2 regions of the Bradyrhizobium sp. USDA 4474 genome follow, and region 2 is predicted to be linked to the other one. Evidence: riboswitches for the same ligand, from Rfam matches in the RefSeq annotation. Region 2 holds a riboswitch; the other holds the start of a gene.
What was found. A riboswitch is a leader RNA that binds a small molecule or an ion and turns the genes downstream of it on or off. The one in region 2 is predicted to bind S-adenosylmethionine.
Positions count from the first base shown of each region.

Region 1: linked by a shared signal. The riboswitch ahead of metX (homoserine O-acetyltransferase MetX) and the one ahead of ACVW16_RS15675 (O-succinylhomoserine sulfhydrylase) in region 2 are both predicted to bind S-adenosylmethionine.

Region 1 covers NZ_JBSRZJ010000002.1:2,664,591-2,676,711, forward strand. Annotated here, with positions in the region: gene ACVW16_RS14415 (M23 family metallopeptidase) at 1-1,020, shown strand, start outside; gene ACVW16_RS14420 (hypothetical protein) at 1,163-2,782, shown strand; gene ACVW16_RS14425 (hypothetical protein) at 2,874-3,140, shown strand; gene clpB (ATP-dependent chaperone ClpB) at 3,218-5,857, opposite strand; gene ACVW16_RS14435 (MOSC domain-containing protein) at 6,099-6,887, shown strand; gene ACVW16_RS14440 (TIGR02594 family protein) at 7,043-7,687, opposite strand; gene metW (methionine biosynthesis protein MetW) at 8,268-8,930, opposite strand; gene metX (homoserine O-acetyltransferase MetX) at 8,946-10,148, opposite strand; SAM riboswitch at 10,242-10,321, opposite strand; gene ACVW16_RS14455 (chorismate mutase) at 10,482-11,330, shown strand; gene hisC (histidinol-phosphate transaminase) at 11,368-12,121, shown strand, end outside.
Region 2 covers NZ_JBSRZJ010000002.1:2,919,228-2,931,348, forward strand. Annotated here, with positions in the region: gene ACVW16_RS15655 (MATE family efflux transporter) at 1-1,328, opposite strand, end outside; gene ACVW16_RS15660 (hypothetical protein) at 1,495-2,547, opposite strand; gene ACVW16_RS15665 (PAS domain S-box protein) at 2,671-3,075, opposite strand; gene ACVW16_RS15670 (2'-deoxycytidine 5'-triphosphate deaminase) at 3,131-4,267, opposite strand; SAM riboswitch at 4,348-4,427, shown strand; gene ACVW16_RS15675 (O-succinylhomoserine sulfhydrylase) at 4,501-5,688, shown strand; gene ACVW16_RS15680 (SGNH/GDSL hydrolase family protein) at 5,760-6,761, opposite strand; gene ACVW16_RS15685 (SGNH/GDSL hydrolase family protein) at 6,774-7,544, opposite strand; gene ACVW16_RS15690 (OpgC domain-containing protein) at 7,544-8,800, opposite strand; gene apaG (Co2+/Mg2+ efflux protein ApaG) at 8,979-9,371, shown strand; gene ACVW16_RS15700 (Hsp33 family molecular chaperone) at 9,488-10,495, opposite strand; gene argF (ornithine carbamoyltransferase) at 10,610-11,533, opposite strand; gene ACVW16_RS15710 (acetylornithine transaminase) at 11,533-12,121, opposite strand, start outside.

The DNA.
Region 1 (12,121 bases), 250 kb from region 2:
AGCCCCGGCGCGCGGCTCCAGCCCTACCGCGTCGTGGTCGCCAACGACACCGTGGTCGAAGCGATCGCGGCGTTGTCCGATCTCGGCAAATACGTCGCGGTCGACGTTTCCAGCATGAATACCGTCGCCGACGCTACGGCCAACACCAACAGCGACGACGATGAAGATGACGACGGCAGCGGCGTGCGGCTCTACCAGAGCATCTACGAGACCGCGATGCGCAACAAAGTGCCGATGCCCGTCATCGACGACATGATCAAGATCTACTCCTACGACGTCGATTTCCAGCGCAAGGTGCAGCCGGGCGATTCGTTCGACGTGTTCTATGCCGGCGAAGACGAGGGCTCGACGGCGGTCGACAAGAGCGAAGTGCTGTTCGCCTCGCTCACGGTCGGCGGTGAAACCAAGAAATATTATCGCTACCAGAGCCCGGACGACGGCGTCGTCGACTACTATGACGAGACCGGCAAGAGCGCGAAGAAGTTCCTGGTCCGCAAGCCCGTCAACAGCGCCATCATGCGCTCCGGCTTCGGCGGCCGCCGCCATCCGATCCTCGGCTATGTGAAGATGCACACCGGCGTCGACTGGGCCACGGCCTACGGAACGCCGATCTTCGCCGCCGGCAACGGCGTGATCGAGAAGGCCCAGCTCGAAGGCGGCTACGGCAAATACGTCCGCATCAAGCACAACAACGGCTACGAGACCGCCTATGGCCACATGTCGGCCTTTGCCAAGGGCATGGAGCCCGGCAAGAAGGTGCGGCAGGGCCAGGTCATCGGCTTCGTCGGCTCGACCGGCCAGTCGACCGGCCCGCACGTTCATTACGAGATCCTCGTCAACGGCCGCTTCGTCGACCCGATGCGCGTGAAGCTGCCGCGCGGCCGTTCGCTCGAGGGCCCGATGCTCGCGGGGTTCGAGAAGGAGCGCGACCGCCTCGACGCCATGATGAGCGGCCGGGCCGGCGCCATCGCCCGCATGTCGGATGCGACCGGCGGGCCGTTGCAGGTCAGCAACCGCTGATTGGACAAGCGGTTGAAATCGACCTGCCATCCCCCGAAACGTGATTGCGGTGCGACGTCATTTTGACGCGCCGCAATTTCAAGTTTCGTTTGCCAAAGCGGTTTGACGAGCAAATACTTTCCAAAAAAGGGGAGGTCTCGCCATGACGCACAGGTTCGCCTGCGCAGCCTTCGCCGCTGCGATTTTTGCAACCACGAGCGCTTTTGCCGATGGCTGGGAGGTCACAAAGCTTGTCCCGGGCTCGGCCTTCCACGGCGTGCACGGACTCGGAATCGATAAGGACGGCCATCTGTTTGCGGGCAGCGTCGCAGGTGCGGCGCTCTATGAAGTTGACGTTGCCGCGGGTACCGCCAAGGTTGCAATCCCCGCACCTGTGGGCATGGCCGACGACATCGCCTTCGCGCCCGATGGCACCATGGCCTGGACCGGTTTCCTGACCGGCGATCTCTATGCGCGCAAGGGCGACGGCCCGATCAAGAAGCTGGCCAGCGGCCTTCCCGGCATCAATTCGCTCGCCTATCGCAGGGATGGCCGGCTCTACGCCACCACCGTCTTCCTCGGCGACACGCTCTATGAAATCGACGTCGACGGAGTCAAACCGCCGCGCCAGATCATGGACAAGATGGGCGGCCTCAACGGCTTCGAGTTCGGGCCCGACGACAAGCTCTACGGTCCGCTCTGGTTCAAGGGACAGGTCGCAAAGGTCGACGTCGACAAGGCCGAACTGACCGTCGTCGCCGACGGATTCAAGGTCCCCGCCGCGGTGAATTTCGATTCCAAGGGCAATCTCTGGGTGGTCGACACGGCGCTCGGCCAGCTCGTTCGCGTCGATCCCAAGTCCGGCACCAAGACCGTGGTCGCGCAACTGAAGCCGTCGCTGGACAATCTCGCCATCGACGACAGGGACCGCATCTACGTCTCCAACATGGCCGACAACGGCATCCAGGAGGTCGATCCGGCGACCGGCCAGGCGAAGCAAATCATCGTCGGCAAGCTCGCTTTGCCCGGCGGCATCGGCGTTACCTCTGAAAACAGCAAGGATACGATCCACGTCGCCGACGTGTTTGCCTATCGCACGGTGGACGGCGCAACCGGCGAGGTCATCGAGAAGGCGCGCATGCACGCCGACGGCGTCACCCTCGAATATCCGATGAGCGCGACGGCGAAAGGCAACGACGTGGTCCTGTCGAGCTGGTTCACCGGCACGGTACAGGTGATCGACGGCAAGTCCGGCGCGACGCGCGAGATGCTGCACGGCTTTAAGGCGCCGCACGACGCCATCGTGCTTGCCGACGGCAGCCTGCTGGTGGCCGAACTCGGCACCAAATCTCTGGTCAAAGTCAGCGGTGAGCACGGCAAGGATCGCGCCACGCTGATCGGCGGGCTCGAAGGCCCGATCGGCCTCGTCGCCGGATCGGGCGACGAGGTCTATGTCACCGAAGCCTTTGCCGGTACCGTCTCCAGGATCGACAAGAATGGCGAGAAGACGGTGCTGGCCAAGGACCTCAAAATGCCCGAAGGTCTTGCGCGCGCAAACGACGGCCGGTTGATCGTGGCGGAGGTCGGCGCCACCAGGCTGATCGAAATCGACCCGGAGAACGGCCAGGTTACGGAGATTGCGGCCAATCTTCCGATCGGCCTGATCGGAGCGCCCAATGGCCTGCCGACCCACATCCCGACCGGCGTTGCGGTCGGCAGCTCCGGCACCATCTATTTCAGCTCGGACGTCGAGAATGCGATTTACAAGGTCGTGAAGAAGTAGGCTCGCCTGGGGGGACGCCGGCCGCGGAACAGGTGCCCCGGCTTTCCTGTTAGACGCTGACGGAAACCCCCACCAGCAGGAGGACCGTCCCATGACGCGCCTCTCACGCGACGATGTCGTCAAGGCCGTGGACCGGGCCGACGACGTCACCATAGCCCAGATCATCGAAACCGGCGCAACTGTCGAGGAACTCACTGAGGCCCAAGCCTGGCTCGCCAACGACGAACCCATGATCAACGATTTGCGGCCACTGGCACAGGGCCGCGTGCGTGAACTCGTGGATATTCTCTCGGAGCTAGAACAGGACGATGACGAGCAAGGTCCTGCCGGGCCTGGCTCGGCGTCGGCAATCAGCTAGCCGATCAACTGACAAAAATTCGCCCCGGAGAGAGCAACCTCTCCGGAGCGAATTGCTTTGGCGATGCGCGTCGGCGCTCAGTTCAGCTTGCGCTTCGGCACCGGCGCCTCGAACGGGGCGATCTCAGCGGTCTGCGGCGCCTTGCCGTTGAAGGTCAGCACATTGCCTTCAGACGAGATCGCAACCGTGTCGCCATCCCTGACGTCGCCGGCCAGGATCATCTCCGCGAGCGGATCCTGGAGGTAGCGCTGGACCACCCGCTTCAGCGGCCGCGCACCGTAGGCCGGATCCCAGCCCTTGGCCGCGAGCCAGTCGCGGCCCGAGGCGTCGAGCGTCAGCACGATCTTGCGATCGGTCAGCAGCTTCTGCAGCCGCGCGAACTGGATCTCGACGATCCGGCCCATCTCGCTGCGCTGCAGGCGATGGAACAGGATGATCTCGTCGACGCGGTTGAGAAACTCGGGGCGGAAATGCCCCCGCACCATTCCCATCACCTGCTCACGCACGGCGGAGGTGTCTTCGCCCTCCGGTTGATTCACCAGAAACTCCGAACCGAGGTTCGAGGTCATGATGATCAAGGTATTGCGGAAATCGACGGTACGGCCCTGGCCATCGGTCAGGCGGCCGTCGTCGAGCACCTGCAACAGGACGTTGAAGACGTCGGGATGGGCTTTCTCGATCTCGTCGAACAAGACGACCTGATAAGGCCGGCGCCGCACCGCTTCGGTGAGTGCACCACCCTCGTCGTAACCGACATAGCCGGGAGGCGCGCCGATCAGCCGCGAGACCGAATGCTTCTCCATGTACTCGGACATGTCGAGGCGAACCATCGCGGTCTCGTCGTTGAACAGGTACTCGGCGAGCGCTTTCGTCAACTCGGTCTTGCCGACGCCGGTGGGACCCAAGAACATGAACGAGCCGGTCGGCCGATTCGGATCCTGCAGGCCCGCGCGCGAGCGGCGCACGGCCGTTGCGACGGCACGCACGGCCTCGGCTTGGCCGACGACGCGCTTGCCGAGCTGCTCCTCCATCTTGAGGAGCTTCTCCTTCTCGCCTTCCAGCATCTTGTCGACGGGCACGCCGGTCCAGCGCGAGACCACCTGCGCGATGTGGTTGGCGGTGACCGCCTCCTCCATCATCTCGCCGGAGTTCTCCTTGGCCTCGATATCAGCCAGTTGCTTTTCCAGCTGCGGGATCCGGCCGTAGGCCAGCTCGCCCGCCTTCTGGAACTCGCCGCGCCGCTGCGCATCGGCCAGATCGACGCGCAAGGCGTCGAGCTCCGACTTCAGCTTCTGGGCGTTGGAGAGCTTGCTCTTCTCCGCACTCCAGCGCGCGGTCAGCGCGGTGGATTTCTCCTCGAGCTCGGCCAGCTCCTTCTGCAGCGTTTCGAGACGCGACTTGGAGCCGAGATCGCTTTCCTTCTTCAGCGCTTCCTGCTCGATCTTGAGCCGGATGATCTCCCGATCGAGCGAATCCAGCTCTTCCGGCTTGGAATCGACCTGCATCTTCAGCCGCGCCGCGGCCTCGTCCACGAGGTCGATGGCCTTGTCCGGCAGGAAGCGGTCTGTGATGTAACGGTTGGACAGCGTCGTCGCGGCCACGAGCGCGGAATCGGTGATCCGTACTCCGTGGTGCTGCTCATACTTGTCCTTGAGGCCGCGCAGGATCGAGATCGTGTCCTCGACCGAAGGCTCGCTGACGAAGATCGGCTGGAAACGCCGCGCCAGCGCCGCATCCTTCTCGACATGCTTGCGGTACTCGTCGAGCGTGGTCGCACCGATGCAGTGCAGCTCGCCGCGGGCGAGCGCGGGCTTGAGCAGGTTGGAGGCGTCCATCGCGCCCTCGCCCTTGCCGGCGCCGATCAGCGTGTGCATCTCGTCGATGAACAGGATGAAGGTGCCTTCGCTCGCGGTCACTTCCTGGAGCACGGCCTTCAGCCGCTCCTCGAACTCACCGCGGTATTTTGCACCCGCGATCAGTGCGCCAAGATCGAGCGATAGCAGCTTCTTGTCCTGGAGGCTCTCCGGCACGTCACCGTTGACGATGCGCAGCGCGAGGCCTTCGGCGATGGCGGTCTTGCCGACGCCGGGCTCGCCGATCAGGACGGGATTGTTCTTGGTCCGGCGCGAGAGCACCTGGATGGTGCGGCGGATCTCCTCGTCGCGGCCGATGACCGGGTCGAGCTTGCCGTCGCGCGCGGCCTGGGTCAGGTCGCGGGCATATTTCTTCAGCGCGTCATAGGCGTTCTCGGCGGTCGCGGAATCCGCGGTGCGGCCCTTGCGCAGCGCCTCGATGGCGGCGTTGAGGTTTTGCGGGGTGACGCCGCCCTTCGCGAGAATCGCGCCGGCCTCGCTGGTCTTCTCCAGCGTGAGGCCGAGCAGCAGACGCTCGACCGTGACAAAGCTGTCGCCCGCCTTCTCGCCGGCTTTTTCGGCGGCATCGAAGGTGCGGGCAAGCTCGGGTGCCAGATAGATCTGGCCGGCACCGCCGCCGGAAACCTTCGGCACCTTGCCCAGGGCATCCTCGGTCGCCTTCAGAATGGCGCGGGAATTACCGCCGGCGCGGTCGATCAGGCCGGAAGCCAAGCCTTCACTGTCGTCCAGCAGCACTTTCAGGAGATGCAGGGTGGAAAACTGCTGATGTCCCTCGCGCATCGCAAGCGACTGCGCGGACTGGATGAAGCCCCTGGAGCGTTCGGTATATTTATCGATATTCATGTGGTTTCTGTCCCTCGGCCTGCCCCTGGGGCCCTAACAGGCACCCCAAACGGCATCTTCATTGGGTTTCCGCTTGCCGCGTTGACGTTGCTCAACCGGCAGCGGTCGTTATCGGCCGACACTGGCGCCGGCCTGAACCAGATGTGGGAAGCGTGCCCTCGGATCGGAAGAGGCAAGTTCACAATTTCGTGCGCAGATCGGCCCACTTGGCGAGGACAGAGCGAATCCCCTAAGTAGCCGCATGACCGCCAATCAGACGGCCGAGATCACCGGCCTTTACCGCTACCCGATCAAAGGCCTGACGCCGGAACCCCTGTCCCGGGTGCCCTTGCGCTCAGGCCAGACCCTGCCCTCCGATCGCCGCTACGCCATCGAGAACGGACCCAGCGGATTTGACCCGGAAGCCCCGGGATGGCAGCCCAAAATCCAGTTTCTGATGCTGGCCCGCAATGAGCGGTTGGCCTCCCTGGACAGCCGGTTCGAGGACGCGACCAATCGCCTGACCCTTCGCAAGAACGGCCAGATCGTCGCCAGCGGCGATCTCGAGACCGCCGACGGCCGCGCCGCCATCGAGGCCTATTTCGCGGAGAATTTTCATGCGGAGCTGAAGGGGCCGCCAAAAGTTCTGTCCGGCCGTGGCCACAGTTTTTCCGACGTGGCCCGCAAGGTCGTGTCCATCATCAACATCGAGAGCGTCCGCGCCATCGAGACCATGCTCGATGGCATCGCCGTCAATCCCCTGCGCTTCCGCGCCAATCTCTACGTGACGGGCTGGCCAGCCTGGTCCGAGCTCGACCTCGTCGGCCAGACGCTCGCGATCGGGCAGGCGCGGCTGAAGGTGGTGAAGCGCATCGTCCGCTGCCCGGCCACGAATGTGGATCCGGTGACGGCGAAGCGCGATCTCGAGATACCGCCGACGTTGTCGCGCCATCTCGGCCACATGGACTGCGGCATCTATGCCGAGGTGATGGCCGACGGCGAGATCGGCGTGGGCGATGCGGTCGCCGTGGAACAACCGAGATTGGTGTGAGCTTCGTAGGGTGGGTTAGCGAAGCGGATGCGCAAGGCGCAATCCGCTGCGCGTAACTCATCACTTCTGCCGCCGCGGAGACCAAAGTGGTGGGTTACGCCAGCGGATCACGATTCGCGCAATCCGCTAGCTAACCCACCCGACGCACCGTCACCTCAATTCGGCATCACATACGCATAGATGCGGCCGCGCGAGATCGGGGCCTCGCGGACGCGATTGCCGTTGTTGCCGGAGATCATGATCGGATTGCCGTGCGCGTCGATGCCGGTAATGATGCCGACATGCCCGCCGCGGCGGCCGCGCGACATCACCGCGATGGCCCCGACCTGCGGGCCGGAGACGCGCGTGCCGTAATGCGCGAACGAGCTCGCCATGTCGGACCCGGTGCCCTGATGGCCGGTCTTCTGAAGCACCATGTTCATGAAACGCGCGCACCACAGGCTGCCGCGCCCAGTCGGATTGCCGCCGAGATAACGGCGCGCCTCGGACACGAGCCCCGATCCACCGCCGAAGCCACCGCTCGCGACCGCGCCGCCGCCATTGGCGCTCGGATCATAGCTGGCCTGCGTGTTGGCGAATCCACTCCCCTGCAATTGCGCCGCGCTGCGCTCGAAGCGCGAGCTGCCTGCATGGTGGCGATAATGATGATGCCTGGCGTGATGCACGTAGGCGTGCCGCTCCGCGCTGTGACGATGATGGGGCCGCGCTGAGGCCGGAGAAACGAACGCGGCACAAGCCGCGAAGATGAACGCCAGCGCGACAACACAACGCGACAGGCGAGACGCAAACAACTCAACCATACTTCATCCTCGTTGACACCCCCACTTCCCAAGTCGGCCCGTGCGGTGGCCGACATCGACAGAGGCCGTTAAGCCGCCCGATGTGGCGAGAAAAAGACACCATGGCCCGTGAATAGCTGCGATGATTTTGCGGCAATGTTGGTGTGAAGCCGCCTCATTGCCGACATCTGCATTAACCGCAATTCTCAAGTCGCGGCTTGAAGAGAGGGAAACAGTTAATACCCCACGCCACGACCAGGGACGGCGTCCGCCTCCCGTTCGAGGAAGCGGGTCAGGCAACGCCGATACTTTTTCTGCACGAGTTCAAGCAGTGCCGCGCCAATGCCGATCAATTCGAGACGCTGGGCTCGGCGGTCCGCGGAAGGATTCCGGATGGCTTCCCTGCGCTGGCAACGGACGGAGTCCCGACTTCGGAAACATCGCGAGGCCGGTAGATGCTTTTCGAAACAGTCTCGCGCCCCATGCAAGGGTCATCCTCGTCGCCGCAGATGATCAGCGCGGGACACTCTGGATTGCTTCGTCCCAAGAGCTCCTCGCAGTGACGACGGATCGAGCTGAGTTCCTTGGGGCAAGGCGATCTTTACTTCCCCTGCCCGCGCGTGAGCAGAAACACGCCCTGCTCGCCGAACAGATTCCACACCCACCATGGCAGCCGAAGCCGCAGCGGGCGGCCGTAGAGGTCGAGCGCCTCGGCGCGCTCCATCTTGACGTGGATCTCGTCGCAGAGTTCGACGAAATCCTTGATCGTGCAGAAATGGATGTTGGAGGTGTCGTACCAGCTCGCCGGCAGGTTCTCCGTGCGCGGCATGTGGCCGCCGATCAAGAGCTGCAGGCGCATGCGCCAGAAGCCGAAATTGGGGAACGACACGATGGCGCGGCGGCCGATGCGCAGGAGGTTCTCCAGCACGACCTTGGGCTGCCGCGTCGCCTGCAGCGTCTGCGACAGGATCACGTAGTCGAAGGCATCGTCGGGATAGTTGACGAGGTCGGTATCGGCATCGCCCTGCACCACCGCGAGGCCCTTGGCCACGCAGCGGTTGACGCCTTCGCGCGACAGTTCGATGCCGCGGCCGTCGATGCCGCGGGTCTCCAAGAGCTGCAGCAGATCGCCGTCACCGCAGCCAACGTCGAGCACTTTCGAGCCGGGCTTGACCATTTCGGCGACCAGCAGATGGTCGGCGCGAAATGGACCGGGCTGTTCGGACGCGAGGCCATTGAGCGGCAGCAGTTCCTGTACAGACATCGCCAGCCGTCCTCGTCAGTCGTTCTTGCCGGTCAACCCGCGCGCCTTGCCCGCCGATTGCAGGAAGGCACGCGAGATGTCGAAGAATTCGGGCACGTCGAGCAGGAACGCGTCGTGGCCGCGGTCGGTCTCGATCTCGGCGAATGACACCCGCGCGCTCGAGGCGTTCAGCGCGTGCACCAGCGCGCGCGATTCCGACGTCGGGAACAGCCAGTCGCTGGTGAAGGAGACCACGCAGAAGCGCGTCTCGATCCCGGCGAACGCTTTCGCCAGCACGCCGCCATGGTCGCCGGCGATATCGAAATAGTCCATCGCGCGGGTCAGATACAGATAGGAGTTGGCGTCGAAGCGTTCGACAAAGGACGAGCCCTGGTAGCGCAGATAGGACTCGACCTGGAAGTCGGCGTCGAACGAGAAGGTCGGCAGCTCGCGGTCCTGCATGCGGCGGCCGAACTTGCGATGCAGCGCGGCGTCCGAGAGATAGGTGATGTGCGCCGCCATGCGCGCGACCGCAAGGCCGCGATGCGGATGGATGCCCTGATCGGCGTAGGCGCCGTTGTGCCAGTCGGGATCGGCCATCACGGCCTGGCGGCCGAGCTCGTGGAAGGCGATGTTCTGCGCGGAGTGCCGCGTCGAGCAGGCAATCGCCAGCGCGGAGTAGACGCGCGCAGGGTACGCCGCGGTCCATTGCAGCACCTGCATGCCGCCCATCGAGCCGCCGACCACGGCAAACAGCGTATCGATGCCGAGCCGGTCGATCAGCATCGCCTGCGCGCGCACCATGTCCGGGATGGTGATGACGGGGAAATCGAGGCCCCAGACCTTGCCGGTCGCGGGATTGATCGAGGCTGGACCCGTAGAGCCCATGCAGCCGCCGATCACGTTGGAGCAGATGATGAAGTACCTGGCAGGATCGAGGGGCCGACCGGGACCGACCAGCGTCTCCCACCAGCCGGATTTGCCGGTGACGGGATGCACATTGGCGACGTGCTGGTCGCCAGTCAGCGCATGGCAGATCAGAACCGCGTTGGAGCGATCGGCGTTGAGCTCGCCATAGGTCTTGTAGGCGATCTGGAACGGGGTGAGATCGACGCCGCAATCCAGCCGCAGCGGCTGGTCCGCGCCGAACAGCGCGACTTCCGAACTCGGATGATCGACCTCATGCGACCGGTCGTCGGCACTGATCGCGGGACTGGGTACGGACTTGACGCCAACCATCTCTGACCATCGACCTCGTTTGCGATCGGACTTCAGATCGCGACTGACATCAGGCCATGAAAAACCCGGCCTGAACGATAGGTTCGGCCGGGATCGAAAGCGTCCCCGGCCTGTTTAGCGAGTTTTTTAACGTGGCTGCAAGCCGGCCGGCTCAAATGACCACGGAACAGGCAAAAACCTACCGGCTTGGGCCCATTTCGTCAAGTCGCGCTCCGGATGAACCAAAATCGTCTCTCACTGGGCAGCTCTGCAGGACGTCATTTCTCTTTGCTTTCGCCGCCCTGACTGCCTAATCAGGACATTGCCCGCAGCTTCCCAACAGTCCTGTCAGACATGTCCCAACGCCCGCCCGCGCCACCATCGCTCCAGGAATTGCGCAAGGAGATCGACGCGATCGACGAGGGCATGCACCGCCTGCTGATGCAGCGCGGCGACATCATCGACCGGCTGATCCAGGTGAAGCAGACCCAGGAGGTCGGCTCCGCGTTCCGCCCGGCGCGCGAGGCCTCGATGATGCGCGAGATCGTGCAGCGCCATCGCGGCATCCTGCCGCTCGACACGGTCGAAAGCATCTGGCGCGTCATCATCTCGACCTTCACCTATGTCCAGGCGCCGTTCTCCGTGCATGCCGACATCTCGGTGAGCGAGCCCGCGATGCGCGATTCCGTGCGCTTCCATTTCGGCTTCACCGTTCCTTACGTCGCACATTTCAGTGCACAGGCAGCGGTGGAGGCGGTGGCGAAATCCAAGGGTGATCTGGCGCTGGTCTCGGCGACCTCGAGCCGCACGCCGTGGTGGCTGGAGCTCGAAGCCGACGGCGCGCCGAAGATCATCGCGCGCATGCCCTTCGTCGAGCGCGCCGACCATCCGGCCGCGCTGCCCGTGTTCGCGGTGTCCCGCGTTGCCGACAGTGCCGTGGTGACGGAGGTCGAAACGTTCAGCGTGCGTGTCTCGGGGTGGAACGCCGAGGTCGCGCGGGCGCTGTCGCCGCTCGCCGAGATCGTGGCGGTGCCCGATACCGCCTTCGACGGCGCGGCGCTGCTGGTCTCAGTCGCGGGCGCCGCCAGCATCGACAAGATCAGGGCGGCCCTGATCGCAGCTGGGGCCTCCGTGCGCTCCACGGCCCTCGTCGGCAGCCACGCAACGCGCTATACGGTGCCCCCGACCGGGTCGAAATCGTAGATCGCGAACCGCCTCAAGACCATTTTCGGAGTTGAAGATGTCCCGCCCCGTGCCGAATCCCGGCATTCTCGATATTGCGCCCTACACGCCCGGCAAGAGCCCGGTCGCCGAGCCGGGCCGCAAGGTGTTCAAGCTCTCGGCCAACGAGACGCCGTTCGGACCCTCGCCCAGGGCGATCGAGGCCTTCAAGCATGTCGCGGAGCATCTGGAAGACTACCCCGAGGGAACCTCGCGCGTGCTGCGCGAGGCGATCGGCCGCTCGTTCGGGCTCGACCCGAACCGCATCATCTGCGGCGCCGGGTCGGACGAAATCCTCAACCTGCTCGCCCACACCTATCTCAGCCACGGCGACGAGGCGATCTCGACCACGCACGGCTTTCTGGTCTACCCGATCGCAACCATGGCGGTCGGCGCCAAGAACGTGGTCGCGGCCGAGAAGAACCTGACCTGCGACGTCGACGCCATTCTCAACGCAGTGACGCCGCGCACGAAGCTGGTCTGGCTCGCCAATCCCAACAACCCGACCGGCACCTATGTGCCGTTCGACGAGGTCAAGCGCCTGCGCGCCGGCCTGCCCTCGCACGTGCTGCTGGTGCTCGATGCCGCCTATGCCGACTATGTCTCGCGCAACGATTACGAGATGGGAATCGAGCTCGTCGCCACCACGGAGAATACCGTGGTGACGCACACCTTCTCAAAGATCCACGGTCTTGCGGCACTGCGCGTCGGCTGGATGTTCGGCCCCGAACACATCGTCGACGCGGTCAACCGCATCCGCGGACCCTTCAACG
Region 2 (12,121 bases):
GCGAGCCAGAAGAAGTTCTGCGCCGTCGCCTCGTGTGTCGACAGCCACCAGCCGCAGGTCGCGATGTAGATCAGCCGTGCAGTCTGCGCCAGCACCGGGCCAATGACCTTGGCCGCACCTTGCGACGAGAAGTACATCGTCGAGGCAAGGCCGATGAACGCGTAGAACGGCGCCACGGTCGACAGATATTGATGACTGGTCGCGCGCACCGTGGGGCTGTCGGTGAAGATGTCGACCCAGAGATCGGGGAACAGGGCGACGAGGCAGGCCGGCGCACCGACGGCAACGAAGGCACTCGCGCCCGCGATCCAGGCGATGCGCCGCGCGCGGCCGATACGGCCGGCGCCGACCGCCATGCCGATCATCGGCACGGAGGCGATTCCGAACGAGAATGCGATCGAGGTCAGCAGGAATTCGAGCCGTGCGCCGATGCCGTAACCGGCGAGGATCGCGGTGCCGAACTTCGCCAGCATGTGGGTGAAGATCGAGATCGTCAGCACCGATTGCAGCGGCGAGAAGCAGGCGATGGCGCCGACCTTCAGGATGTCGAAGAACATCGACCACTGGATGCGCAACCCACGCAGCTTCGGCACGACGCGGGCGCGGCCGGAAAACAGATACCAGCCCATCACGCAGATGTTCATGGAGTAGGCGATCAGCGCGCCCGCCGCGACCCCGCGCATGCCGAGTTGCGGGAAGGGCCCGAGCCCGAGGCCCAGCGAGCCGCCGAGCACGATCTGCCAGACCGCGGAGTTGAGGATCAGGAGCGACGGCAGCTTCATGTTGCCGGTGCCGCGCAGCACGCCGGCCATGGTGTTGAGCAGCCACGGCAGCACGGCGCCGCCGAAGAAAACCTGCGTGTAGGCGATCGCGTGCGCCAGCACATTGCCGCGGCCACCGAGCATCGTGAGCACCTGCGGCCCGAAGAGCAGCATGGAGAGCATGAACACGAGCCCGAAACTGATGCCGATCAACAGCGCATGCGCGGCGAGCGTCCCGGCCCGTTCACGATCGCCGGCGCCGAGCGCACGTGCGATGGCGGAGGCGACAGCACCGCCCATGGCACCGCCCGACATGGTCATGGTCAGGATCACGGTCGGAAACACCAGCGCCATCGCAGCCAGTGCCTCCACACCAAGACGTCCGATATAGGAGGTCTCCGCGATCACCACGCAGGTGCCGGCGGACAAAGCGACTACGTTCGGCCAGGCAAGAGAGAGCAGCGTGCGCAGGATCGGCCCGTCGGTCAGCGCACTCCGCGCAGGGCGCGGTGGCCGCGGCAGCGGACGTTCCTGCACATCGACCGGGATCTCGGCGATCTCAGTCATTTCCTCTCCCGGGTACAGGCGCCATTCGCGGCGCGGCAATGCATGGGTGCGCCAATCAATTTGCTCGCGCGAGAGGCGCGATACGTCACTGTTAGCACGCTGGCTGCCGATTCCTCCTGCGTCAGGTGCAGGCGTGCCCTGCGGCAGCGCATTTCAAGTGGTGGAATTAGCTGATCGTCCAGATCAGCGGCGGCCTGTCATCGACGGCCGGGCGCAGGTGGACCCCGATATGCCGGCCGCATCCGGCAGCCAACCCCTCGAACAGCCCCTCCAGCACCTTGGCGCAAGCGCGATGATGGTCGGCGACGTCGTCCATCAACTTCCAGCTCTGCTGGCGGATTTCGAAGCTGGCTTCGGATTGCCTCGTCTCGGCCGCGTCGTCCTGCGCGGCGAACAGCGCGTTGAGGAAGGATGCGAACTCGCTCGCTCCACCTCTTGTCATCGACAGGGCGGCCGCAACCTCTTCGAAATGTTGCATGCCGATCAGCTTGCCGGTGAGGTGCAGGAGATAGCCGGCATCTTCCGGCCCGAACAGCTGCACCATCACCGGTGCCGCCGTACGCACATATTCCATGGCATAGTTGCGATGGGCCTTTTCCAGCCGCGGCTTCGGCCAGCTCGCAACCGGCAAAGCCGGCGCGTTCTTCGCATCGAACAACGGCGCTTCGAGATGCCGCGCGAACACCAGGCGCTGGTCGAGTTCGAGTGGATGGTCGTATTGATGATAATAGCCCTCCAACCCGTCCTGCCCGTCGACGCTCTGCTTGGTGCAGACGAAGCCCAGCCTGAGATCGCCGAGCGCGACGCCGTTGTTGGCGTGCCAGCCCCTCAGCATGGCGCGCGAGACCTCGCCCGGCACGCCGCAGATCGCGGTGCCCTTCCAGATCCAACGCGGCGGAGGATAGCGGATCCAGGCCTTGGTGTCGCTCTCATACATGTATTCGACATGCACGCCGCCGATCCAGTTCGAGAGATAGTGATATTGCGCGGCAGCGACTGCCGGCGGCAGATGCTCGATGCCGAGCTTCCTGAGCCCCGGCAGGAAGCGCTCCAGCTGCTGGCGGCGAAATACGCGAAAGACGAATTCGGCGGCATCCGCCGTACCGCGCCGCGTCACCACGGTGAGGATGAGGCCGGTGAAGTAGGCGTGGTAGAGATCGGCGATGGCGCGCCAGCATTTCCATTGCGCTGCTTGCGCGGCGTCTGCGGTGGCGGTCATGTTCACTCCCGATCGTCGTTTTGATCGAGTGTGTCACTGCGACTGGTAGCAGGCAACATGATGCGCGTGCAGGGCGCCCTGCACGGCGGCCCGTCAATTCCGCATCACGAAGCTTGCGAGGCCCTAATTGTGCGCAGCTTTGGCCGCCCGCTCGCGTTCGACGCGCTCGGTGGCATCACGTGCCATCGCGACCGATCCCTGCACGGCGCCACCGGCATCACGCACCAAGGCAAAAGTCATTTCGATGTAGAGCTTGCGTCCGCTCTTATGCAGCGCGCGGGTCAGCGTCGGCCTGCCCGCAAGCTTCATCGCACCGCCGGCGAGCGCGGCCTCGAAGCCCTTCCAATGCGCGGCGCGCAGATGCTCGGGGATGATCAGATCGAGATTCTGACCCAGTGCCTCGTCGGCCGAGAAGCCGAACAGCGCCGTGGATGCGCGATTCCAGCGCGTGATCGTGCCGGAGCGATCCGAATAGATGAGCGCGTCGGCAACGTCGTCGAGGATGTTCGCGTCGAGTCGATCGATCATTTCGCCACCTCGCAGCCCGGATTTCGCTTCGCGCCATCCGGGCTACAGGATCGGGCTACACCCGGAAATGCTTCGAAAGTTTGAGGCCCTGCGCCTGGTAGTTGGAACCGATGCGCTGGCCGTACATCGCGTCCGGGCGCGCCAGCATCTTCTCGTAGACGAGACGGCCGACGATCTGGCCGTGCTCGAGGATGAACGGCACCTCGCGCGAGCGCACCTCGAGCACGGCGCGTGCGCCTTGCCCGCCGGCGCCGGCATAGCCGAAGCCCGGATCGAAGAATCCGGCATAGTGCACGCGGAATTCGCCGACCAGGGGGTCGAACGGCACCATCTCCGCGGCGTAATCGGGCGGGACCTGCACGGCTTCCTTCGAGGCGAGGATGTAGAACTCGCCGGGATCGAGGATCAGGCTGCCGTCGGGACGGGCCGAGATCGGCTCCCAGAAATCTTCCACTGCATAGCCGGAGCGACGATCGACGTCGACGACGCCGGTGTGGCGCTTGGCACGGTAGCCGACGAAGCCACTGCCGTTCTCGCCGGAGAGATCGACCGAGACGGCAACGCCGCCGGTGAGATCGGCATCGTCGATGTCGACGAGACGCTCGGTGGCGTGCAAGCCATCGAGTTCGTCGGCGTTGAGGATGGCGTCACCGGTGCGGAAGCGCACCTGCGACAGGCGCGAACCCTCACGCACCAGGACCGGAAACGTCTTCGGGCTGATCTCGGCATAGAGCGGGCCGTGATAGCCGGCGCCGATCATGTCGAAACGGCGGGTGCCGTCGGCGATCACGCGGGTGAAGACATCGAGCCGCCCGGTCGAGCTTTTCGGATTGGCGGCCGCAACGATCTCCGGCGGCAGCGCGAGGCTTTCCAGCAGCGGCACGATGTAGACGCAGTTGGTCTCGAGCACCGCGCCGTCAGCGAGGCTGAATTCATGCAGCTTCAGCTGGTCGATGCGCTCCGCGACGGTGGCGCCGGGGCCGGGCAGGAAGCTCGCACGCACGCGGTAGGCGATGTCGCCGAGACGCAGATCGAGGCTCGCCGGCTGGATCTGGCTTTCGACGAAATCATATGCGGGCAGGATGAGGCCCGCTTCCGCCATCGCCGCGATCATGCGGTCGGGCAGGATACCATTGGCGTCGGCGGCAACCGTGAACGTCAACCGTGGGTCCTCATCGGGGGTCAAATGCATCCGGACATGCGGGAAATACCAGCCTTTTACGGCTATCCGATGGACGCCTTGACGAAAAGGGCATTGCGGAATATGAGCATCACTTATCCCGTGGTGATTTGAGCCGGCCGGCTTGCAGCCACGTTAAATAAGTCGCTAAACAGGCCGGGGACCTCTGTGATCCCGGCCCGTGGAGATATCCAGGCCGGTTTTTTTGTGACCGTTTTCGCTCAACGGTCATATCGGAGGGTCCTATGTCGAAGTCGCCTGCCAACTACCGCCCCGAAACCCGCCTGGTCCATTCCGGCACGCTGCGCTCGCAATATGGCGAGACGTCGGAGGCGCTGTTCCTGACCCAGGGCTATGTCTACAGCAGCGCCGAGGAGTGCGAGGCGCGGTTCAAGGGCGAGGACCCCGGCTTCATCTATTCGCGCTATTCCAATCCGACGATTGCGATGTTCGAGCGCCGCATGATCGAGCTCGAAGGCGCCGAAGCCGCGCGCTCGGCGGCAACAGGCATGGCAGCGGTGACGACGGCAATCCTGGCGCCGCTCAAGGCCGGCGATCACGTCGTGGCCTCCCGCGCACTGTTCGGCTCATGCCTCTACGTCATTCAGGATTTATTGCCGCGCTACGGCATCGAGACCACGCTGGTCGACGGCGCCAATCTCGACGAATGGCAGCGCGCGCTCAAGCCCAATACCAAGACGTTCTTCCTGGAGAGCCCGACCAACCCGACACTCGACGTGCTCGACATTCCCTCGATAGCCGAGATCGCGCATAGTGGCGGCGCGCGGCTCGTGGTCGACAACGTGTTCGCGACGCCGATCTGGCAGAGCCCGCTCGCGCTCGGCGCCGACGTCGTCGTCTACTCCGCGACCAAGCACATCGACGGCCAGGGTCGCTGTCTCGGCGGCATCATCCTGGCCTCGGAAGCCTTCATCGCCGAGCACATCCACAATTTCATGCGCCAGACCGGCCCGTCGATCTCGCCGTTCAATGCCTGGGTCCTGCTCAAGGGCCTCGAGACGTTAGGCGTGCGCGTGCGTGCGCAGACCGACACCGCGGCGCGCATCGCCGACGTGCTGGCGAGCCATCCGAAGATCGCGCGGCTGGTCTATCCCGGCCGCGAGGATCATCCGCAGGCGGCGCTGGTGAAGAAGCAGATGCGCGGCGGCTCGACGCTGGTCGGCTTCGAGGTGAAGGGCGGCAAGGCGGCTGCGTTCCGCGTGCTCAACGAGCTGAAGCTCGCAAAGATCTCGAACAATCTCGGCGACGCCAAGAGCCTCGTCACGCATCCGGCGACGACAACGCATCAGCGGCTGAAGCCGGAGGTGCGCGCCGAGCTCGGCATCGGCGAGGGATTCATTCGCTTCTCGGCCGGGCTCGAGCACGCGGATGACCTGGTCGAGGATTTGACGGCGGCGCTGGAGAAGGCGTGAGGAGCGAATGGCGAATGGTGAGTGGCGAATGAATCAATCCCTGTTCGCTACTCGCCATTCCCTACTGGCCTCTACATCGGCCGATACGTCCGCACGTCCGCGGGCACGTTCACCCCTAACTTGATCTGGCCGACCGAGCGGATGATGTCATCGCCCAGCAACTGCGCGAAGCAGGCGTAGCCCCAATCGTTCATATGCAGGCCGTCGGCGATGACGAAGCTCTCGACCGGAAGCGCCTGCTTCTCGTGCCACTCGCGCATCACCTCGAAGCGCGGGAAGATGCCGACGTGACGGAGCTGAGCGACCTTGCCGAGCAGCTTCACCATCTTGCTTGCGCTCTCGGGACGCTCGGTGACGCGCGGTGAATATTGCGGGTCGACCAGCACGACGTCGGCATCGCCGGCGGCCTGGATGCGGGCGACGCCGTCCTCGACCATTTTCGCAGTGTCGCCGGGATCGAGATTGCGCAGCACGGCGTTGGTGCCGACCTGCCAGATCACCAGGTCCGGATGCACATCGATGACTTGCGTCTGGAGGCGCTTCATCATCTCGGGCGCATCCTCGCCGCCCACGCCGGCATTGATGACGGTGATGTCGGCAGTCGGATATTGCCGGTGGAGCTGCCCGGCGAGGCGGTTCGGATAGTTGTAGTCGGGCGAGCTCGCGCCGTAGCCGGCCGTCGACGACGAGCCGAACGCGACGATCACGACGGGCTTGCCGGCAATGAGCTTGTTGGCGACATGCGGCAGCGAGCCCATGGGATTGGCGCCGCCCTTCGGCGACAAACAGGGCACACGACTAAAAATGTCGCCGGCGGATTTGGCGACCTGCTTCACCTTGTCGATCGCGCGCGACGTGAGCCCGCGCTGCTCGCCTGCGGGCTGGCTGGCCGCAGCGACCGTGGTCTGAGACGGCGAAGCGGTTGCGGGATTAGCGGCCTGCTGCGGCGCGGACGTCGCCTCGGCCGCTTGCGCGTGAGCAGGCGCCTGCAGCACGGGCGTCAGCATCAGCAGCGCCACCGCCGCGGGCGCGGTCAGCCATGTCGAAAGGGCAAAAGGGCGGAGAGAACTCATTAACGCTAGACCTCAATTTTGCTGCTGGGCCGGCGCCAGATGGGCAGCGTCGATCACAAATTGCGCCAATGCCCGGCCCAGGCAATCATGGACCTGTTTCGCCAGTTCAGGGCCGCGGGAAGGGCTGAACAGGTCGAACTGACCCTGGTCATTCCACTGCCGCATGATCGCGAAACGGTCGAACAGCGGGACATCATGCTCCTGCGCCACCACCCGCATATTGTCGAGATAGGGCGGCGCCGAGATCATGGTTTCGGTACGCGGGCTATATTGCAAATTCATCAAGACGACGTCAGCCCCTGCATTTTGCAACGCAGCGACCCCTTCGGTCACAGCGCCACGAAATTCGTCGGGATCGATGGATCGGATAGCATCCACCGTTCCGGTCTGCCAGATGACCAAAGTAGGAGCTTTGGCTTCCATGAGCTTAACGAAGGTACCCGCGGCCTCCTCCGCTGTCTTCTTGCTCTGTATTTCTACGGAGACGTGCACGGTCTCTGCAGGCGCCAGCTTCTCCTTCAAAATGGCCTGCATCCGCGCCGGATAGGAACTGTCCTCCTGGGCCGGAATGGTGGTGGAGCGGCTGCCGATGACGAGGATCTCGAGCGGCTTGCCTGTTTTCACGGTGTCCGCGACCTTGTGGAGCTGACTGTCGGTGGCAAGGAGATAAGGCGGCAGTTCGCAGGCGGCAGGCGCGGCAGGCACAGCATCGCCCGCGCGCGCCGAAGGCGCGGCGAGGCCGCCGCATAGCAGGATCAGGCTTAGGAAAACCCTCGCCTTCATCAGCCCCCTCCCGCCAGATCGGCATTGCCGGCGGCGTTTTTGGTTTTCGCACCGCTCTTGTCAGCCACGCGCTTGTACCACGAAATGACCCAGGCCACCGCCCACATGATCAGGATTCCGGAGAGACTAATCAGCGCATGCATGGCTGGCCCCCCGGCGACCTCGGCCAAGATAAAGTGACCGGCGAAGGCCAGGAAGACGCCGAGGCAGAATATCTCCAGCGAATGCTGGCCGCACAGGATCAGCGGCCGCAACCACGGCGATCTAAGGCCCGGCCACTCCCGCGGCAGGAAGCGTACGGTGAGCGCGGCCAGCGCCAAAAAATGCGTGAAGCGCAATACGTCGAGGTCGGTCTTGTCGATCGGATACATCCACTGCTCGAGGCGCTTCGGCATGAAGTGCGAGAGCTGCGGCACGTACCAGGTCAGCGTCACGTAGAACGCCGCCACGATGTAGGCGATCGAGATCCACATCGTCACGGGTGATGCCAGAATGCGCGACATGCGTCGTGCACCTCCGAGCGCGCACCATGCTCCGAACACGAACAGCAATTGCCAGGCGAGCGGATTGAAGGCCCAGAAGCCGTTCGGATAGGCGGAGAAGAACAGGTCGAATTCCCAGGTCACCGCGTAGAGCACGGCCGAGAGCGCGAGCGTGACGTCGGGCCGCCGCTTCATCGACCACAGGATCAGTGGTAGCGCCAGCATCAAGACAATGTAGAGCGGCAGCACGTCCATGTTGACGGGACGGAAGCGCAGCAGCAGCGCCTGCACGATGGTGATGTCGGGCTGCTTGAGGAAATCCATGATGCCCATCTCTTCGGTATAGAGCGGGTTCTCGAAGCTGGTCGCGACGTAGGAGATTTCGGCGAGGAAGATCGTGAACAGGAATACGTGAGCAACATAGATCTGCCAGACACGCCGCAGAATGCGCGCGGTGGCGACGACGAAACCGTTCTCCAGCATCGCGCGGCCGTAGACGAAGGCGGCGGTGTAGCCGGAGATGAAGATGAAGATCTCGGTCGCGTCGCTGAAGCCGTAGTTGCGGATCGTGAACCAGGTCAGCAGATTCGGCGGAAGATGGTCGATGAAGATGAGCCACAGCGCGAGACCCCGGAACAGGTCAAGCCTGAGCTCGCGCTCGCCGATGGCAGGCAGCGTGATGGCTGGCGCAGTAACGCGCGGCTTGGCCTCCACAGGTTTGGCTCCTGCAGTTCCCGCGATCGTCGATCCCGTCACTTGATCGGCAATGGTCATCGGGGCCAAAAACCCTTCCGCAAATCGCGACGTATGGGAGTGTACCGGTCCTGTCGCCGCCTCGCAAAGCGGCTGGATCACATCAGGGCCTAATTCCTCGTGAATTCTGGCGGGACGATGTCGCCGGGACCGCCTGCGGCGTTTGGTTCCCGTCGGGGTTTTCGTTATGATGGCAGCCATGTACCGCGCCGTGACCCGCCAGATCGAAGTAACCGTCGAGCCCAATTTCGTGCCGGGGGAGTCCTCGGCCGAGCGCTCCCGCTATTTCTGGTCCTACACCATCGTCATCACGAACACCGGCAATGAGACGGTGCAACTGCGCACGCGGCACTGGATCATCACTGACGCCACCGGGCGCCAGCAGGAGGTCCGGGGCGAGGGAGTGATCGGTGAGCAGCCGACGCTAGCCCCCGGCGAGCGCTTCGAATACACCTCCGGCGTCCCGCTCACGACCGCCTCCGGCTTCATGACCGGCCGCTACCAGATGGTCAGCGCAAGCGGCGAACGTTTCGAGATCGACGTGCCGACGTTCTCGCTGGACAGCCCTGACAACAAGCGGGTGTTGAATTAGCCTCCGGGCGCAGGCTCCATCGGGTGGATTGGCCGAAGGCGCAATCCACGCTGTCCATTTCCACAGAAACAAAAGAGCTGGATTACGCTTCGCTGATCCACCTACGGGGCCGACACCTACGCGTCTTCCACGCCCGCTTCATCAGGCGTGAACTCGTACACCGACGAGCAGAACTCGCAGGTCACGACGACCTTGTCGTCCTTGACCATGGCGGAGCGGTCGTCCGCTGAAAAGCTCTTCAGCATCGACGCAACCGCGTCGCGCGAGCAGGAGCATTGCGCTTTCAGGACCATTGGCTTGAACACGCGCACGCCGCGCTCGTGGAAGAGGCGGTAGAGCAGCCGCTCGCCGGACAGATCGGGGTCGATCAGCTCGACGTCCTCGACCGTCTCGATCAGCGAGCGGGCTTCGACCCAGGCATCGTCTTCGGCAACGCTATGCACCTCAAGGCCCTCGGGCGCATCGCCAGGATGCAAATCCGCCTGCCGCGCGCGCTCCGGTGCTTTCGGCAGGAATTGCATCAGCAGTCCGCCGGCGCGCCAGCGATGCTTGCCGCCGTCGCTCGAGCGCCACTCCTCGCCGACCGCGAGACGCACGCGCGTCGGGATCTGCTCGGAGCGCAGGAAATATTCGTGTGCGGCATCTTCCAGGCTGCCGCCGTCGAGCGCGACCAGACCCTGGTAGCGGCTCATGTCGGGCCCCTGGTCAATAGTCATGGCGAGGTGGCCGCGGCCCAGCAGCGTCCCGGAATCCTTGGCATTGCCGAGGCGCTCGGCATCGAAGCGCGCATAGGCGCGCAGACGATCGGGCGCCTGATAGTCCACCACGAGGAAAGACACCGGGCCGTCGGTTTGGGCCTGAAGGATGAAGCGGCCTTCGAATTTGAGCGCCGAGCCGAGCAGGGTCGTCAGCACGATGGCCTCGCCGAGCAGCTTGCCTACGGGTGCCGGATAATCGTGCTTGGTCAGGATCTCGTCGAGCGCGGGACCAAGCCGCACCAGGCGGCCGCGCACATCGAGCGCGTCGACCTCGTAGGGCAGCACGGCGTCATCGATCGGAACCGCTGATGGCGCGCGAACCGGGCCTTCGGGCCCGGTTTTCATGTCAGGAGATTGGGAAACCATGGCGCTCTATCTGGGGTCGGTCTATCCGAAATGAAAGAGGCACGCCCGCATTCCGGCGCCCCTCGGAACGACGGCCTGCGTAGCCCGGAGTGACCACCGGGCCCATGAGAAGGATCACTTCACCGCGTCAAAGCACCAGGCCAAAATGCCCTTCTGCGCATGCAGGCGGTTTTCGGCCTCGTCGAACACGACCGATTGCGGGCCGTCGATCACCTCGTCGGTGACCTCCTCGCCGCGATGGGCCGGCAGGCAGTGCATGAACAGCGCGTCGGGCTTGGCCAGCGACATCAGCTTGGAATTGACCTGGTAGGGCTTGAGCACGTTGTGGCGGTGCTCACCTTCCTTGTCACCCATCGACACCCAGGTGTCGGTGACGACACAATCGGCGCCCTTGACCGCGGCCTCGGGATCGGTGCCGAGCACGATCGGCGCACCCGTGGTCTTGATGAAGTCGCGCATCGCCTTTTTCGGCGCGAGCTCGGGCGGCGTCGCGACATTGAGCTGGAACTTGAAGCGCTCGGCGGCGTGGGCCCAGGACGCCAGCACATTGTTGTCGTCGCCGGTCCAGGCCACTGTACGACCTTCGATCGGGCCGCGATGCTCCTCATAGGTCATGAGGTCGGCCATCACCTGGCACGGGTGCGAGCGCCGCGTCAGGCCGTTGATGACGGGCACGGTCGCGTTCGCCGCGAGTTCCAGCAGGGCCTCGTGATTGAGGATGCGGATCATGATGGCGTCGACATAGCGCGACAGCACGCGCGCGGTGTCGGCAATGGTCTCGCCGCGGCCGAGTTGCATCTCGGCACCGGTCAGCATGATGGGTTCGCCGCCGAGCTGGCGCATGGCGACATCGAATGAGACGCGGGTGCGGGTCGAGGGGCGCTCGAAGATCATCGCCAGCGTCTTGCCTTCGAGCGGCTTGACCGGCTGGTGCGCCTTCTGCTTCGCCTTCATGGCGGAAGAAGCCGCGAGCATGCTCTTGAGCTCCGACAGCGGCAGCTCGTTGATATCGAGGAAGTGCTTGGGACTCTTGCTCATCAGCTTGCCGCCCGCTTGTTACCCGACAGCGCCGTGCAGGCGCGTTCGAGCCTGGCGACGCTGTCCTCGATCTCGGCTTCGGTGACGATCAGCGGCGGCAGGAAGCGTACGACATTGTCGCCGGCGCCGACGGTGAGCAGTTTTTCGTTGCGCAAGGCCGCAACCAGATCGCCTGAGGGCACCACGGCCTTGATGCCGATCAAGAGCCCCTCGCCGCGGACTTCGCTGAGGATATCGGGGTGACGGTCGATCACGGAAGCGAGTTTCTGCTTCAGGAGCAGCGACATCTTCTGCACGTGGTCGAAGAAGCCGGGCTTGAGCATGACATCGAGCACGGCGTTTGCAGCTGCGATCGCCAGCGGATTGCCGCCGAAGGTCGAGCCGTGCGAGCCGGGTCCCATGCCGGAGGCTGCATCCCCCGTTGCCAGCACCGCGCCGATCGGGAAGCCACCGCCGAGCGCCTTGGCGAGCGACATCACGTCAGGCGTGACGCCGGTGCGCCGATGGGCAAACAGGTCGCCGGTGCGGCCCATGCCGGTCTGCACTTCGTCGAAGGCGAGCAGCAAGCCCTTCTCGTCGCAGAGCTGA